One region of the Candidatus Jidaibacter acanthamoebae genome, then DNA from elsewhere that is predicted to be linked to it. Evidence: riboswitches for the same ligand, from Rfam matches in the RefSeq annotation. Region 1 holds a riboswitch; the other holds the start of a gene.
What was found. Region 1 has a riboswitch for thiamine pyrophosphate ahead of NF27_RS01920 (sodium:solute symporter family protein). Riboswitches for the same ligand answer to the same signal wherever they lie in the genome.
Positions count from the first base shown of each region.

Region 2: it holds a riboswitch for thiamine pyrophosphate, as region 1 does, so the genes downstream of both, NF27_RS00535 (MFS transporter) here and NF27_RS01920 (sodium:solute symporter family protein) in region 1, are expected to answer to the same signal.

Region 1 covers NZ_JSWE01000058.1:107,498-116,505, reverse strand. The annotation lists gene nagZ (beta-N-acetylhexosaminidase) at 1-879, shown strand, start outside; gene NF27_RS01940 (DUF192 domain-containing protein) at 824-1,315, shown strand; gene NF27_RS01935 (flagellar hook-length control protein FliK) at 1,369-2,895, shown strand; gene NF27_RS10985 (flagellar hook assembly protein FlgD) at 2,909-3,739, shown strand; gene NF27_RS01925 (leucine-rich repeat domain-containing protein) at 3,846-5,396, opposite strand; TPP riboswitch at 5,559-5,656, shown strand; gene NF27_RS01920 (sodium:solute symporter family protein) at 5,718-7,118, shown strand; tRNA gene NF27_RS01915 (tRNA-Ala) at 7,182-7,257, shown strand; gene NF27_RS11560 (hypothetical protein) at 7,285-7,887, shown strand; gene NF27_RS01905 (hypothetical protein) at 7,940-8,134, shown strand; gene NF27_RS01900 (ankyrin repeat domain-containing protein) at 8,251-9,008, shown strand, end outside.
Region 2 covers NZ_JSWE01000036.1:9,092-18,099, reverse strand. The annotation lists gene NF27_RS00560 (TrbL/VirB6 family protein) at 1-1,553, shown strand, start outside; gene NF27_RS00555 (TrbL/VirB6 family protein) at 1,672-3,783, shown strand; gene pgeF (peptidoglycan editing factor PgeF) at 3,804-4,610, shown strand; gene thiD (bifunctional hydroxymethylpyrimidine kinase/phosphomethylpyrimidine kinase) at 4,673-5,545, opposite strand; gene thiE (thiamine phosphate synthase) at 5,549-6,217, opposite strand; gene NF27_RS00535 (MFS transporter) at 6,201-7,424, opposite strand; TPP riboswitch at 7,506-7,609, opposite strand; gene NF27_RS00530 (hypothetical protein) at 7,748-8,122, shown strand; gene NF27_RS00525 (NAD+ synthase) at 8,163-9,008, shown strand, end outside.

The DNA of each region.
Region 1 (9,008 bases):
TCGCTTAAAGATTTATTGGGCAGAGATAATATTCTAGTACTTATTGATCAGGAAGGTGGTAGAGTTGCAAGATTAAGGCCACCTAATTTTAGAGAAAGCTTACCTGCTAAAATTTTTGGCGACCTTGCCCTTACGGATTTAGAGCAAGCTAAAGTTGCAGTATATATAAATCATCTACTTATGGGTAGAGAACTTGCAAACCTTGGAATAAATGTAGACTGCACACCCATTGCCGACCTTTATTATAAAGATGCAAACGACATCATTGGAGATAGAAGTTACGGCGATGATCCATATATTGTAGGCGAACTTTGTAAAATTGCCGATATCGGCTTAAGGGATGCCGGTGTTCAATCGATTATTAAGCATATACCGGGTCATGGTAGAGCGGATAAAGATAGCCACCTCGACCTGCCTATCGTGAATGAAAATTTGGAGACTCTTGAGCAAAATGATTTCAAAGTATTTAGCCGGCTATCTGATTTAAATTTAGCTATGACTGCACATATAATTTATAGCGCAATAGATGATAAACTTCCTGCAACGATTTCACCTCGAGTTATAGATTATATACGCAATAAAATAGGTTTTAAAGGCTTATTAGTTACCGATGATTTATCGATGAAAGCTCTGACAGGCGCGCTAAAACAAAATGCCGCACGAGCTTTAGAAGCAAAATGCGATATATTACTTCACTGCAATGGTAAAATAGAAGAAATGAAAGAGATTGCAGAAGCAGCACAACCTTTAACAACACAACAAATAACTAAAGTTAGCAGGCTTAACATTTTTTTGAATTTTGAACCCTATAATGATTTGCTGTATGAAACGGAATTTGCCGAGTTGGAAGAAAGGTTATCGGCTATTATTAAAGTTTAAAAGGATAGTCGGAATCCTACTTCTTACTTTAATTGTGATTTATTTCTTTAAGAGTCATGCCTTAAAGATTGAAGAATATTTTCTACTTAGCGAGACTAACATCATTAAGCTAAATTTAGAAATTGCCGAAAATATTTCTGATATTAAGAAAGGTTTATCCAATAGAGACCATTTGGCTAAAGACAATGGTATGTTATTTATTTTTGACAAACCAAAAAATTTAAGGTTTTGGATGAATAATACTCGTATTCCTCTCGATTTGTTTTATTTAGATAAGGATTTAATCATCCGTGAAATCCACTATAATTTAAAACCCTATAGCAAAAAAATAATAGAATCTCGGCTGCCTTATTCTTATGCACTTGAGGTAAATGCCGGATTTACTGATTATTACAATGTAAAGCCGGGCGATAAATTAATTAAAGCTTCTAATTAATTGGCATAAAATTTGCTTAACCAATAACTAAGTTATATTTATAATGCTGTATAATGGATAGTTTAATAGTAGGAAATTTACCCGTCAATATTGCTGCAAATGAGCAGAGTGTTATTACCCACTCGTTACTTAACGGAATGGTCGGTGGTAATATCGATCCGAAACTTGGTAATTTTGAACAATTACTAAATGGCTTATCTAGCTTCTTGCCTTCTGAAGATATTATAAATTTAGAAATAAAGCCTGATGCAAATCAGCAAAACTATAATTTTTACAGTAGCCTCACCTTATTAAATGAAAAGCAGGATATAGCAGCATCTAAACCTTCTATGCCTTCTTTGATAAACCATTCTTTTTCTCATCCGGAATTTAATTTAGCTCAAAATATAACACTTCAGAGCAACCCTACATTCGATATAGAGAAAAATTTTAATTTTGACGGATTTATTGGGCAGCCGAGAGAATTTATAACTTTGGTAAATCTTGAAAATACGGTTAAACAATTACCCTCAAACAATCAAATAGACAAGCAAAATCCGGAGGTGCTTCTAACCCCGAACGGTGAAAAAGAGAATAATACTGATTTAAACATTAATAGCAAATTAACAAACGAATACAGCGAAATTCAAATCATTCCAAATGAAATGAGTAATATCCCGTTTAAAGAAAGCTTACCTTTTGACAAAAAATCTTTTATAGCTGATAAAGAAGAGTATACATTCTTTGAAGAAATTGATTCTTTACCTTATCCGTCAAATTTAATATATGAGGAAAATTCTTATTATATTAATACTCAAAAACTACCGATTCAGGAAACTTCTACTCCGATAATATTTACTAAGGAAAAGCCGAATGTAGATTTAACAAACTTTAAAGAGAAAGAGCCTAAATTAAATATTAAGAAAGATGATAACCAAGGGAAGTTAAATTCAGAAAACTTGGAACCGCATGCTGAAATACAGCCATTAAAAGATTCGCGGCTAAATCCTCAGGTTCAGACAAATTTATCTACCGGATCATTGAATGAATTTGATAAAGAATTAACAGTTGAAGCTGATTCAAGCGAAAACAATTATCAAAACCCAATCTACGAAATAACACCTAAAGCCGGCAAATACTCCGTAAAACCTCTTGAAGAGTTAAAAACAAATAATCTGCCGAACTATAGCCACATTGCCGAACAAGTTTCCATGCGAATCAATAAAGCAATCACCTCCGGAGAAACAAGAATCCAAGTGGAGTTATCACCCCAAGAGCTTGGCAAAATTGAGATATCTTTGCAGGTTGATGCTATGGGAAATAAAAAGATAGAAATATTAAGTGAAAAATTTACTACTTTTGACATTTTGCAGAGCTCGGTAAAAGAATTGGAATCATCCTTATCCGCATTAACCGGAGGGAATGAAGGCACCTCATTAAATTTCGGGCTTCGCGATCATCAGCAACATCAGCAGCATAGAGGCCACCAAGACAGCAGCTTTAAATTTGAACAGGAAAACCTTAATTCCCTTGAAAGCCAAGAATCTGAATTTTTGATAAGTACTGAGCATGAAGAAGACAACATTAATATTTTAGCATAGCGGAGAGAAAAAAATGGTAACATCAGCATCCCTATCAACCAATATTTCCGATCTTAAAAGAAGGGAGCCCGGCAATGAAGACTTAAGTAAAGCCGAGCTTGCGGAACAGAAAATTGCTCAGCAGAAAAAAACCTTTTTTAAATTGCTTGCAGTTCAACTACAGAATCAAGATCCGACTAGTCCTATGGATACTAATCAGATGACCGCACAAATCTTTACTATGAATGCGGTTGAGCAACAACTGGAATCAAATAGATTGCTGGAAAAAATTTATGATGTTCTCCATGATCAGCAAATAGCTCAACCTTCAGCGAATATCGGTAAGGTTGCTTCATACGAAGGCAATTTGTTCAAATTATCAAACGGCAGCGGGGAATTTAGTTATACTCTAAACTCAAACCTTAAATCAGTAGGTGTTGAAATTAAAAATCAAGCCGGTGCCGTAGTATATAAAGATCTATTAAAAACTAATATAGGTAACCATACCTTCCAATGGAACGGCGAAGACAGCAATGGAAATAAATTACCTGAGGGTAATTATAATTTTTTAATTACCGCACTTGATGCTAATGATGACCCGGTCTCAATTAAATCTTTCGTCAGCGGTAAAATTGACGGGATAGTTTCAGAAAACAACGATTTCAAATACAGCATTGAAGGGAAAGAAATCAATAAAGAAAAGATTAGAACAATTAAAGATGATAATAATACTTTTAACCCTAATGCTAGAGGCAGTTCGTCTACCGAAAGCAAAGTAAAAGAAACTACCGGGCAGGATGAGGATTCAGCGGCAAATAACAACAAACCTTCTCTATTTAAACATTTTTTAAACTTAATAAGTTAATATTTCTGCATAAAACCTACTCTAAGCAGTAATCCGGGTAATCAAAAAAAATCAGCTTGGCAACTCTAATCCTCCTGGGCTTCTCATATACAGCTCTTTTGTTATTTCACTCCCTTCCTCTATTTACCGCTGCATTCTCAAACTCCTTACTATCCTTATCTCTTCTCCTCATTTCTCTTGCCGCGAATCCTTCCCCCCGCTCTCTTTCTTCATTATTTTTAGAATTATCTTGATTGGCATGATTTATACCGCTTATCCCTACATAACTACCTATCTTAGCCCACACTTCCGTAGGGAATGACGGCGTGAAATCAATATAGTCAGGATTATCGATATTATTATCGTTATTAATATCCTTAACCACCCCGTTAAGCCTTAAGAAATTTTCATGGTAATAGCTCATTACTTTATTTTCTATATCTATATACCACAGTTTAGACTCAGCTCCCACGCTTCCAATTTTATATTTTAGCATGAGTATAAATGTTTTAATATGGTGCATGTTAAATTTATCCAGCTCTCCTTTCTCAACAGCCCGGCATTTTGATTCAAAGGCTTTTTGGTTTCTATCTATATTCATTTCAATTGAAGTTATTGCCTGCTTTCCTTCTTCATGACCAAATAAATTATACCCAACCAAACAATCTAAGATTAACCTGTTTTTCTCTAACACTTTATCTATTTCTCTGATGCCGTCAATTTTTAATGAATCGCTTAATAACCAAATTTGAGTAATATTTTTGCTTCCCTGTAATACTTCTGCTATTGCTTTTATTCCTTCATTTCCTATTTCATGGCATGCAAGCATAATTGAGACAATTGAGGTATTAACTTTTAACATATCTGCTATTATGAATGCTTCCTGATCTCTAATTTCAATTCTATTAAAATGAAAAATTGAAATTGAATTATTAATTTTAAGTGCATTTATTAAGGCCGTTATACCTGAGGATTTGATTTCATTACCTGAAAGATTAAGTTGTTTAATGGAACTATTGGTTGCTAATAAATTTGCTAATTTTATTGCGCCTTCACATTTAATTTTATTATAACTAAGATCAAGGTTAGTAATAGAACTATTATTCTTTAACATCTCGGTGATTGCTTCCATTCCCTCATTGTCTATTTCATTACATTGAAAATCAACATCAGTAATAGAATTATTTTCTTTTAACATATCAATGATTGCTTCCAACCCATCGTTGTTTGTTTCATTATATAAAAAATCAGTAGTAGTAATGGAATTATTTTCTTTTAAAATATTATTAATTGCTTCCATTTCCTCAGGTTCTTTTCTATCTTTACGAAATGTGAAACGCTTAACGGTATTATTAATTCTCAACCCGTCTGCTAATATTTCCACTCCCTTATTCCCTAACAGATTAAACATAAGCCCAAGATAAATAATAGACTGGTTTTTCTTTAATATTTCCACTATAAGATTACCCTCTTTAACCCCTAGCATATTGCATGATAATACAAGCGAAGTAATTGGCTCATGATCTTTTACAAATTCTATTATTTTCGAAATTTCTTCATCCCCTATTATTTTGCCTCTAAAATGTAGAGAGACAGAATGCTCATTGCTATTTGAAATTATTACTTCTGTATTGATTCTCATATCTTTCCCTATAATGCTCATCTCGGAAACGCGCATTTTTTCTCTTCATTTTATTTTCAAACAACATTAACAGTGCTCGCTACTCCGTCAATATTTACCTTAAGCAATTATATAAACTTTAAACTTAATATTTATAAAATATTTTTCATAAGAATTTTATGCTTGCATATACCTAATTTTTTTATATAAATTTCCAATATAAATCACCAGGGGTGCTATTAATAATAATAGCTGAGAAAAACCCTTATAACCTGATCCGGATAGTGCTGGCGGAGGGAGTGTGTAAAACTATTAATCTATTTTACATCTGCACTCTCTCTTGCTGCATATTCGGCTATTTAATTTAAAGGCTAAGATATGCAAATTATGAACAACCTATCTCTCCTTGACTTAAGTGTTTTCGCTATTTGGATTACTCTCTCAATAGGGGTGATTATCGTACGCCGGCTCAAAAATTTGAATTCTAAAGCAAGCGACAAGGATTATATCCTGATGGGTAGGAAACTGACCCTACCGTTGTTTGTTGCAACCCTGGTCTCCTCCTGGTACGGTGGGGTATTCGGGGTAACGCAGATTGCTTTTGAGCACGGGATATATAATTTCATTACCCAAGGGCTGTTTTGGTATATTGCTTATATTATTTTCGCCTATTTTCTGGTTAAAAAAATACATCAAAAAAATGCCCTTACTTTTCCTGATTTAATCAAAAAAACTTACGGCGAAAAATCTGCTAAGCTTGCTGCAATACTGCTTATTTTTAAAGCATTACCGATAACTTATGCCCTAAGCCTTGGCGCTTTTATTCAAACGATGTTCGATTTATCGCTTCCACTTTCAATTGTAGCGGGTACTTCGGTAGTCGTGTTATATACCTGCATAAGCGATTTCAGGTCAGTGGTATACTCGGATTTCCTGCAGTTTTGCTGTATGTACTTAGGGGTAATAACGGTAGTAATATTTTCATTTTACAGCATAGGCAATCCGCTGGTGTTAGTAGAAAATTTACCTCCCCATTATTTTACTCTTTCCGGCAAGCATGAATTCAGCACTATTATATTATGGTTATTTATCGCATTTTCAGCTACCCTGATAAGCCCGGTTTTTTACCAAAGATGTATGGCGGCAGGCAGCCCACTCATAGCTAAAAAGGGAATAATTATTTCCACAGTTTTTTGGATAATTTTTGATATCTGCACTACATTGGGCGGGATGTACGCCAAAGTGCATATGCCTGATGCTAATTCGTTAAATGCCTACCTGTTATTCGGCTTACAAATTCTCCCTTCCGGCTTTCGGGGTATTTTTCTTGCAGGAATCACGGCAACGGTTATATCAACATTGGATTCATTTATTTTTGCCGGTAGCACACTTTTTTCTTATGACCTTAGACCTAAGAAATATACCGCCTCAGTCGGATATAGAACGCTAAGTGTGTTATCAATTGGCTTCCTCACCATAATTATTGCACTTCAATTTGATAATGTAATTGAAGATGTTTGGATAACTTTGGAAGGATATTTTGGCGCTCTTTTAATTATCCCGATTATTTGGAGTTATTTCATCAAAACTAAAATCTCGGATAATGCATTTATATTTACTGCTTTTTTAAGTATGAGCATAATGCTAATAAAGGATGTCTTTTTCAATAATATAAAAATAGAAGCATTTTACTTTGGGCTTATTGCTACCTTAACAGTTTATAACTTTATTTTTTTATATGAGAGATGTATAAAAAAACTTATATGCAAAGTCTTTTAAAAAATACTATTCTCATTTATTAAAAGTTATGCTAATACTTCTGACCATATCTCTTTTAAAATAGGGGCCATAGCTCAGTTGGTAGAGCGCTTGGATGGCATTCAAGAGGTTGGCGGTTCGATCCCGCCTGGCTCCACCAGGTAAAATAAGAATAAAGAGAAAGAATATGTTAAATGTAGAAAAGCTAATAAGCTGCAGGAATAGAATTCAAGAGGAAGCAAAAAAGTATGGCTTCGTTAATGTTCGTATTGGTGCTGAAGAAGGACTTGAAGAGTATCCTCGTGAAATAATATTAAATTTTAATAGTAATAAATCATCTAAAGAAAGCTATTTCCCTTTCAGAGAATTTTTACAACAATTATTAAATGCTGATATAACTCTAAACTTTCACTCCGATCTCCTAGAATGGTTGATAGATCCCGGCTTTCCTTCCATACAATATACTCTAGATAGCGCAATTCCTCTCAATGAGCTTACCAATGAACCATTTCCTGATCAGTTTACAAGGCAAATGGCTAAAACACGATTAGTATCTAAGGAAGTAGAAGAAAAAAGTTATAAAATTGAAGAAAAAGAGGAAGCTGTAGAGGGCTCTAAAAAACGTAGTTTTAGACAAATTGTACAAGATTCTAGAAACCCTGCACTTGAAAAAGGAGCGGATGACTCATCAGCTGAAAACAAAAATAAAAGGAAAAAATGTAAGGTTGATCCTGAAACTGAAAGACCTAAATATAGTGAAGACGCTAGAAATTTGGCTGATAGAGGTTAACAACCTGTTCCTAGAGGGCTTTGAAAAGATTATTTCAAAATAAAAATACTACTTGAGAGACATATCTATATTACATAAAAAAAGAAAGGGTGGAGATGATGAAAGGGAAAAATTAAATGATGAGAGAACAGATAGAATAGGTAGGCCAGCCAACCATACAAAGAACGAAGAAGGCCACGTTGCTCAAATTAAACGATCTAGAACGGATAAAGGTAAGCAAAAAGACGACGGTAGATCTCTTGGATAAAAGAAGTAGTTTTGCAATATAACTTTTATTACCATTCATTAAACGTTAATTATACAAATTATTGATTTATTTAAAATAGTAAATTATAATTTTTTAAAATACAAAAAAGGCAAAAAATGAAAAAGAGTTTACGAATATTAGATATTTATGGAAAAAAGTCAATAGAGCATCTTGAATCATTTTTAGAACAGGGGGGAGATATTAATGAGAAAGATGGAAGCGAAGCCGGACTACTTTATTACGCAACTAACTATAGGTATACTAATGTGGTTGAGTTCCTACTGAAACATGAAAAATTAGATGTCAATTCCCAAGATTACTTTGGTACTACTGCTTTACATGTAGCTGCCCGTAATGGGTATATGGAAATAGCAAAGCTGCTTCTAGCAAGGGGGGCTGAGGTCAATTTAACTGATAAAGAAGGGGAGACTCCGTTACATAACTCTATTTTAACTATGCATTGTCTTGAACTTATCCCTTTACTTATGGGACGTGGTGCTAATATTCATGCAAGAAGAGCAGAAGAAGGTAGTACAGTTTTACATCTAGCTGCCAGAACAGGTGAAGTGAAGATTTATAAATGCTTACTTGAATTTGGTGCTGATCCTGATATGCGTACTTTTGAATTAAGAGATATTGTAGATGGTGAGGAAGTAGTTACAAGGAGTTATTCTGCGAAAGAACTATACAGAAAACTATATCCCGAAAAAATAAAAGAATTTGAAGCAGCTGAAAGGGAAGTTGAAGCTAAAAGAAATGGATATAGCCCCGGAGAAAGAGTAGGAGCTGTAGGGGGTTCTAGAAAACGTGAACATGGGTTTACAGGAGCTATAGAGGATTCCAGAAATACTGGACTTGTAAAACCCGCGGATGA
Region 2 (9,008 bases), on a different contig from region 1:
AATATGCTATAGTACCCTTAGATACTAAGGATGATATAAATACTTACAAACCGTGGGATCCAAGCGTTGAGTGGCATGATGTACCTAAGGATGCGATTATGAGCCGTGGTGAAGTAGTGTTACAAGGAAAGAATAGAGGTGGGGTATTCCTTAGAATAAAACCGTTAGAATTTGAAAAAGATAAGGCTCCTCAATGCCCGAATGATGAATCGCATTGCAAATCCAGTAACGAGTCCGCTAAAAATAATTATGCTCCGTCAAAAACCAGCGGAGGATATTTTGTAGAGGTAGAAATTGAGGGTGATCCCCCTAGCATAACCGGTTTTATTTCTGATTTGATCAGCACAGTAAAAGGGTATTTGTTCGGTGACATAAATACTCCGGGAAAAGTTCAGAAAATATTTAATAGGATGGTATTAGATACCCAATTAGTTAATGCAATAAGGGCTTTACTTATTTTATATATTGCTTATACGGGTTTAAGCTTTATAGCGGGATTTGCAGAAATAACTCAAAAAGAAGCTATAATAAGATTTATAAAAATAGGGGTGGTAATAACTTTAATTTCACCAAACAGTTGGAAATTTTTTAATATATATTTATTTAATATATTTACTGATGGAGGGTTGGAGATTATAGCAAGAATTGTAGTTGAAACCGGAGCTTCAGCGGAGCAAATTGCCCGAATTCAGCAAGATCCTGCCTTAGCTTTTTCTGTTTTCGATAAGCCGTTTACTCAGCTATTCAGTAGAGAAGTGTGGATTAAAGTGTGTGCAGTGCTTATGTCTTCTGTTTTAGGGTTTGTAATTGCTATATTAATTGTAATTGCAGCAATAACTTATATATTTTGTATTGGTAAAGCTATTATAATTTACTTAATGTCAATGATCGGGATAGCTTTACTCCTTTTAATTGCCCCTCTATTTATATCTTTTATCTTATTTGAATATACCAGGCAGTTCTTTGATGCTTGGCTTAAACAACTATTATCGTTTGCTTTGCAGCCGATTTTTGTCTTCGCTATGATCACTATGATAAATAATTTATTAATGATAGGTTTATATACAAGTTTAGCAATTACTGCATGTAAGATATGTCTCTTAGGATTCCAACTTGATGCTGGCGTTATAAATATTGATTTGTGCTTAATACCGGGATGGACTACTATGATGAGTATGCATTATCCGGCCGATGATTTTCTTGGTCTGCCGCTTACTCAGATAGCAGCTATACTCTTTTTATTTTTAATGTCACAATCTACATATGCTTTAATAGGTCATTGCTCTTCAATGGCAATGCAACTTGTCAGTGGAGGTTTTATAGGTAGTAGTCTTAGTAATATGGCTGATAACAATGATCCTTTAGCGAAAGGCTTAGAGGGTTTCGGTGCAGTCACCGGAACTGATAAAGAATCAGTACAGGCCAGAGATAATTTAACACAACCATTCCTACAGGGGAAACAAAGGGGAGAGCAAAGAGAGCAGGGAAAAACTAAAAAAGACGGTGCACCGATGCCTAAGCCGCCAATGCCTATGCCACCGGTTGATGGTTGAATAATGTGAAAAGGATAATTATGTCAGGTAAATTATATTTTTACTTAGAAAGAAAAAGAAAGAATATTATTATTCATTTTAACTATGTAGTAAAAGTAGAAAAGATCTTAGAGGGGATATGCGGAAAAAACTATTAAGTTTTATAAAAGTTCTACTGATTTTACTGATAGGAATTTCTAGTAGCCCACAGCAGTCATATGCCGAAAGCTGTGTTCTTGCTTCTGATTTTGGTCTTGGAGGGTCATTATATGTGCCTGCTAATCCTAATCAAAGCGGAGGTGGTAGCACATATAAAGCTAAAGATCCTAAAACCGGAAAAACAGTTAATACAAAACTGTTAAGAGCTTTTCCTAAAGGGCAGCAAATTGCACCATGGGTGGATACGGGGCTATATACTACCGGTATTGCCAATAATTCTGAAAATTCTTCTTATGCTAAGCTTAAAGGGTATATTCAAGGAGAGTGGTATCCTTGGGGTGCGGAGACTAAAACCGAATGTATAATGCTTGATTGTGCAAAAAATATTTCAAACCATGCAATTTGCTTAGATAACGGGAAGATAGTAGACAGCGATCCTAATCATGCATACCCTTGCGTGCTTAAAGAAGGGCAAGGATTGTATGGTTTGATTGCAATAGATAATAATGGCCAAACATTAAACCCTAATGAGCTTGGGAATGCTTTAACTTTACCGACCGCTTTTTTCAGGACTTTTCATGCTACGGTTAAAAATAATGAGGAATCAAGTGAAGATAAAAAATATTTTGAAGTAAATTATAGTCAGTTTTGTAAAAACAATGATGAGCAGAAAACGGTTTGTACTAAAGACCAGCAGTCACAAGGTTTAGATTATGTGGTAAGAGGAAGATTATATTTCAAAATATTAGATAGATATTATGATGATAACGGCGGGAAATATTTGGTTAGCTTAATTAGCGGGGTATTTTCAAATAAAGGATTTATTCAGGAAGTTATGGAAGTTATTACCGATGCTATAAAAGAAGTTACTGCCTCTATTTATATTTCCGTTACTCGAGATTTAAAGTTCATTACTATCTGTAGAGCTATGCTTGTGTTATATGTAGCTTTCACAGGGGTAGGTTTCATGATAGGGTTAATTAAAATTGAGAAGAAGGAGTTAATAATCAGGTTAATAAAAGTCGGTTTAATTGCTACCCTGCTTTCAGAATATAGTTGGGACTTTTTTAATAATAATCTATTTAATTTATTTACTGACGGAGCGGCAAGCATCACTCAAATCATTATTACCTCAACATTATATTATGATAATAATATAAATGATCCTATTTTCTTAATGCCGGAAGATGCATCTCCGCTTTCAATATTTGATATGTTTTTTAAAATGTTAATTTCTGCTCCGATACATAAAAAAATAGTTGCGGTTTTATTCTATGACTGGAAACTTTACTTTATTCCTGCAATATATATATGTTGGTATTTTTTATTACTTGGTATTTTTAGAGCCGTATTTTTATATTTACTTTCAGTTATGCAATTGGCGTTGCTTATGGTTTCGGCTCCGATATTTATCATAATGTTATTATTTGAATGGACAAAGAAGTTATTTGATGAATGGATTAAGTTAATGGTTAATAGTGCATTTCTTATGATTCTTGTCGTTTCTACTTTTGCGCTTATGATGAGCATAATTACAGAGCAACTGCAAAAATTATTATATTATCAGGTTTGTTGGGTGAGTGTATGGGATGTTAGTATTGCAGGCCTTGATATTTTTGATTTAATGTTTTGGTACCCGACTTTTTCCAGCCAGGCTAATTCAGCATTAACGATCGGGCATTTATTTGCTTTTTTGATTGTTTCATTAATATTTAACGGCTTTTTGGAAGAAGTACCGACTATTGCAGATTCATTAATGGGTAGTAGTAGGTCAACTTCGGCAGCTTCGGCCAGTGCAATGCAAAGCGCGATTCAAGGCTCATTTATCGGGCAAGGCATGAATATGGTTAAAGGCTTAAATCCTATAGGTATGGTATTAAAGAAAGCACAGGGTATCCCACTCATAGGAAGCGTAGCAAAACAAGGAGAAAAAATTGTACAAGAACCTGGTATGCTAACAAGGAAAATGGATGAACTTATGATGCCCGGTAACAAGGGGAAAATAGGAGGGAATGAAGGAACAAACTTTATGCCTGAAAATGTGGGAGCTAAATTAAACGAAGGGTTTGAAAGAGGCAGTAAAAAAGAGTAAAATAAACAATATAATTTAATATGAATAAAGAAAGTAAGACCTTTAAATATTCCGGTTTAAAATTAGCAGAGCAAGCTAACCTGGCACATGGCTTTTTTACCAGGAAAGGAGGTGTGAGTAAAGATTTACATTTTCAATCTTTAAATTGTAACTTAGCCTCATCTGATAGTAAAAAGAACGTTATTACCAATCGTGAGATTATAAGTAATAGTTTAGGATTTTCGCACAACAAATTGATTACAGTTACACAAATACACTCAAACCGGGTGATAAGTATAAAAGATGGAGATGAGCATATTAAGCACCCGGTGGCAGATGCTTTGGTCACTAATTTACCGGGAATTTTACTAGGGATAAAAACTGCCGATTGTGCTCCTATTTTATTTTTCGATCCTAAAAAACAGATTATTGCGGCAGCTCATGCAGGATGGAAAGGGGCTATATCAGGTATTATAGGTAATACTATAGCGGCTATGCAAAATTTAGGAGCTAATATAGCAGATATAATTTGTGTAATCGGGCCATGCATTCAGCAAGCCTCATATGAAGTAGATGAAAGCTTTTATAATAATTTTATAAGTGTTAAACCGGCTAGCAGTAAATTTTTTATTAATTCAAAGCAAGCCGACCACTATATGTTCGATCTACCTGCTTATTGTGTGGAAAGGCTTAAAATTATCGGAATTCAACATATTGATAATTTGGGAATAGATACTTATTCTAATCCTGAATTTTTTAGCTATAGACGTGCAACTCATGAAAAGAACTTTAATAAAGATGGGAAAGCGGAATACGGAACCCAGCTTTCGGTAGTGGGTATACTTTAATATTTTATAGTAAGTTAAGTTTAATATCCTATATATAGGGAGCATAGTTGAACTATAAAAAATTAAACTAAGTTTATGTATAAATGACGGCTAGGCGCGTGCTTCTTACTATTCTTATTATCTGATTTTTCAGTTGTAGGCCATAAATGATAGAAGTGATGAACAGGTCCTTTACCCAAACCGATTTTTTTATTACTTGCGGCTTTAAGTGCATTATATAAATAGTACTTAGCAACTTTACATGCTTCTAACATTCCCATTCCATGTGCAAGGCAGGAAGCAATAGCTGCAGACAATGTACAGCCTGTGCCATGGGTATTAGAAGTTATAATGCGTTCTGCTTTTAGCCAAGTACTTATACCTTCTTCATTGATATATAAGTCTGAGCATTCATTGCCTTCTAAGTGGCCACCTTTTAAAAGCACTGATTTAGCTCTAAGTTTTAATAATTGGTTAGCTGCTTGTAGCATATTATCAGGTGTTGTAGCATTTATGCCTGTTAATTCGTAAGCTTCAGGCAAGTTTGGGGTGATGATAGCAGCTAGTGGGATAAGCTGAGTTTTAAGAGCATCTATAGCATTAGATAACAATAAGCGATCACCGCTTTTAGCGACCATTACCGGGTCAAGAATTATAGGGATGCTATTAGCTTCTTTCTTAAGGAAATCTGCAACAAGTTCGATAATTTCACTTTTAAAAAGCATCCCGATTTTAATACTATCCGGTATTATATCATCAAATATTGCCGACAACTGTTCTTCTATTGCTTTTAAAGGTATTTCATAACAATTTCTTACACCAAGAGTGTTTTGAACAGGAAGCGCTGTCAACACGCTCGTTCCATAGCAGCCGAATGCTGAGAATGTTTTGAGATCAGCTTGTATTCCGGCACCTCCCGAGCCATCAAAACCTGCAATTGTTAAAACTTTCTTCACTTTCTATCTCCTATATGATAAGGCCGTTCCATTTTTATTATCAATAATTTTTCTTAAATTTTGTGCTGCTTCATAAGGATTAAGAGCGTCATGAATAGCTCCGATAACTGCAATCCCTTTCGCTCCTGTACTTATAATCTCTAATGTATTATTTAGTTTGATTCCTCCGATTGCAGTTACCGGATGTATAGAAGTTGAAGTTATTTTTTGTAATCCTTCAATACCCCAGATTTGCTTGCAACCAGGTTTAGTTTTACTTGGAAAAACTGCACTTGCGGTTACATAATCTATATCATTTGAATTATTGCTTTCACTTAATTCATCTAAATCCTCAATTGATAATCCGATAATTTTATTTGCTCCTAAAATTCCTCTAGCTTTTGTGATAGACATATCTTGTTGACCGATATGTACTCCATCGGCATCTATTTCTGCTGCAAGTTCAACATAATCATTAATAATAAGCGGTATTTCGAACGAACATAGTAACCTTTGCAGTTCTCTAGCCCGAGTTTTAACTTCCACTAAATTATTAGATTTTTCCCGCAGTTGTACCATAGTAACTCCTCCCATTACTGCCTCCTCAACAAACCTTAAGTATTGTTCCATAGGTTGATGAGTTATATTGGTAACCAAACAAAGTTTAAGCGAATGATTAAGTCTGCTTCTCATATAATGCTCTCCATGTAATTATTGCAATTATTGTTAGAATTGATGCTATACCGTATAAGTTACCAAGGTAATCATAAGTGGTGACGGATAAGGCTATTATTAAGGTAGAGCAGCATTTACCCAGTGTGTACCCTATTGAGATAAGCTTATATCTTTCTTCAGTTATAAATAAACTTTGAGCAAATGCATGAAGGGGAGAAATAAAAGCAGCGGCAAGGCAGGTAAAAATAGCTTTAGCTATAATAATTCCTTCAAGAGATCTACTTTCTATTAACATAATTATTGGGTAAGCAAGTAATGCAGTTAAAAAAGCTGTTAAATACATCATTTTTTTAAACTTAAATCTATTTGCAATTATACCGAACATTATTAAAAGCAGCATATACAGTACTAAAAAAGCACTGTTGATTATCATGGTTAAGTTAGTACTGATGCTTGTTACAAGTGGAATTATCGCATTAAAAATACGAGTTGGTATCCCATACAATATTCCGAATAAAAGAGAAGCTATTCCTAGACTAACTAAGTTTTTATAATCAAGCTTAAAAGGGCTTGTTCTTATAAAATGCTTATTAGAAATTAATTTAGCTTTTAAAAACTCTGAAGTTTCATTTACCGACTTTCTAAGAAAAAAGGTTAGCATAGCAAGCAAAAAGCTAACCCCATAAGCAATACGGAAATATTCTGATCCATAGTGATTGACAGCGGTAGCGGCAAGGCTTGCTGTTATTATTCCACAAGCTGTTAATGCACAATATAACCCACTAACTGTACCGTGCTTTCGGTGGTCTTGTTCATGTTCCAAACAATAAATTGCTCCTCCGTTGTATTCTCCACCCAGAAAGAATCCCTGCATAAGCCTGGTAGCAAAGAAAAGGAAAGAAGCAAATATCCCCAAAGAAAGGTAAGAGGGTAATACACTAACTATAAAAGTAGTACATGATGTACCGATCATAGCATAATACATGGCATTTTTACGCCCATCATTATCACCCATTTTACCGAAAAAATATGCTCCCGCTAATTGAGCCAAACTTGCGAAAAATTCGAATAAGAAATAGAAAAAATATGCAGTAGTTTTAGGAAGATGAGGGAGAAAAACTTGCACTAAGATTGGTGCCATGAAGCCGTAAAGGGCTATATCATAATATTCTATTGCAGCACCAAGCATTGCAGGTAAATAAGTTTTATTAAGATATTCTTTCATCTCTTCTTCCTCATAAAATTTCTACGAAGAAGAAATAAAACAAGAAAAGGAGAAGCTTGCCCGCTTATAAAATGGGCATATGAAATTCTTGCTTCACACTCCCTCCGCAGGCATTAACCAGAGCAGGTTTTAAGGGTGTTTCTCAGCCTCATGTAAAATTACATAAAGCACCCCTGGTGTATAATAATTAACCAACTTATATTGAAAAAAAATAACCTGTCAAGAAAAGTACTTGTTTTTCTACTTCATCATAATTTATTAACCTTCTGTTAACCTGATATATTTAAGGTATGTTTTAAGGGGATTATTTAGAGTTAAAAGGGATGGAGAAAACCTTGGGGGAGGTTAGTGAACTTGCCGGCGCTTTTGAAAAAAATGCCGGTTATATAACTAATGAGGAAGAAGAAAAGAGAGTAACATTCGAGCAGCAGATTAAAAATGCATATTTGGAAGTTAAAGAAATTATTCATAAGTTGTTGGATTCAGAATCCGATATAATTTATTTAAAAAATTTGGCTTCAATGCTAATAGATTTTTATAATCTGCCGCACTTAAGAATTGAGCTTGAAAATGCTACTGCAAAATGGAATATTAATAAATATAAAGATTTACATAAATATAATGAAAAGAGCCCGTGTCCTCGGAATACATGGGTAAAAGTTATAGAAAAAGAACAAGGTAGATTTAAATCATTATAAAGAATACTAGTTAATAACGTGACATAATAAGTAGGATGGAATGAAAATATTCTTAGCACAGGTAAAGCCTAGAATAGGAGATATTGAGTATAACTTTGATTTAATTAAAAATTGCTATTTGAAAGCATGCAATGATAATGCCGATATATGTTTATTTCCGGAAATGATCAGTGTAGGCTATACGCCTGAAGATCTATTGCATAAACCTTCATTCTTAATGGAATTAGAAAAGCACACAGCCTCATTGATAAAAAACTCTAAAGCATCGACAATTTTATTACCCACTGTAATTAAAGAAAAAGATAAGCTTTATAACGCAATTTTAGCTATTCAAAACGGCAAAGTTATAGGAAAAAGCTATAAACAATGTATACCTAATTATGGGGTATTCGATGAAGAAAGATATTTTAGTAGCGGGGAACCCAGGGTTATAGATATCAACGAATATAAAATCGGAGTACCGATCTGTGAAGATATGTGGTTTCCTGAGGTGGCTTCAAAATTAAAAGAGAAGGGTGCTGAAATCTTACTGGTGCCCAATGCTTCCCCTTATGATGGTGAAAAATTTAATACTCGCTTAGAAATAATAAGGAAAAGATATCAAGAGGTAAGGCTTCCGATTATATATTGTAATCAGGTACTCGGGCAAGACGGTATAGTTTTTGAAGGAAGAAGCTTCGGTTACGACGGAAGTTTAAAATTTTGTTTATCGGCATTTAGGGAAGATAGCATAGTAGTAGATGTTCAGGGAAATAAAATTTTAACTACAAATAATATAGAAAATTTTTCTAAGGAAGATGAGCTCTATGGAGCTATGGTGCTGGGTCTTAGAGATTATATGCATAATAATCGATTTAAGTCGGTGTTGCTCGGATTATCAGGCGGA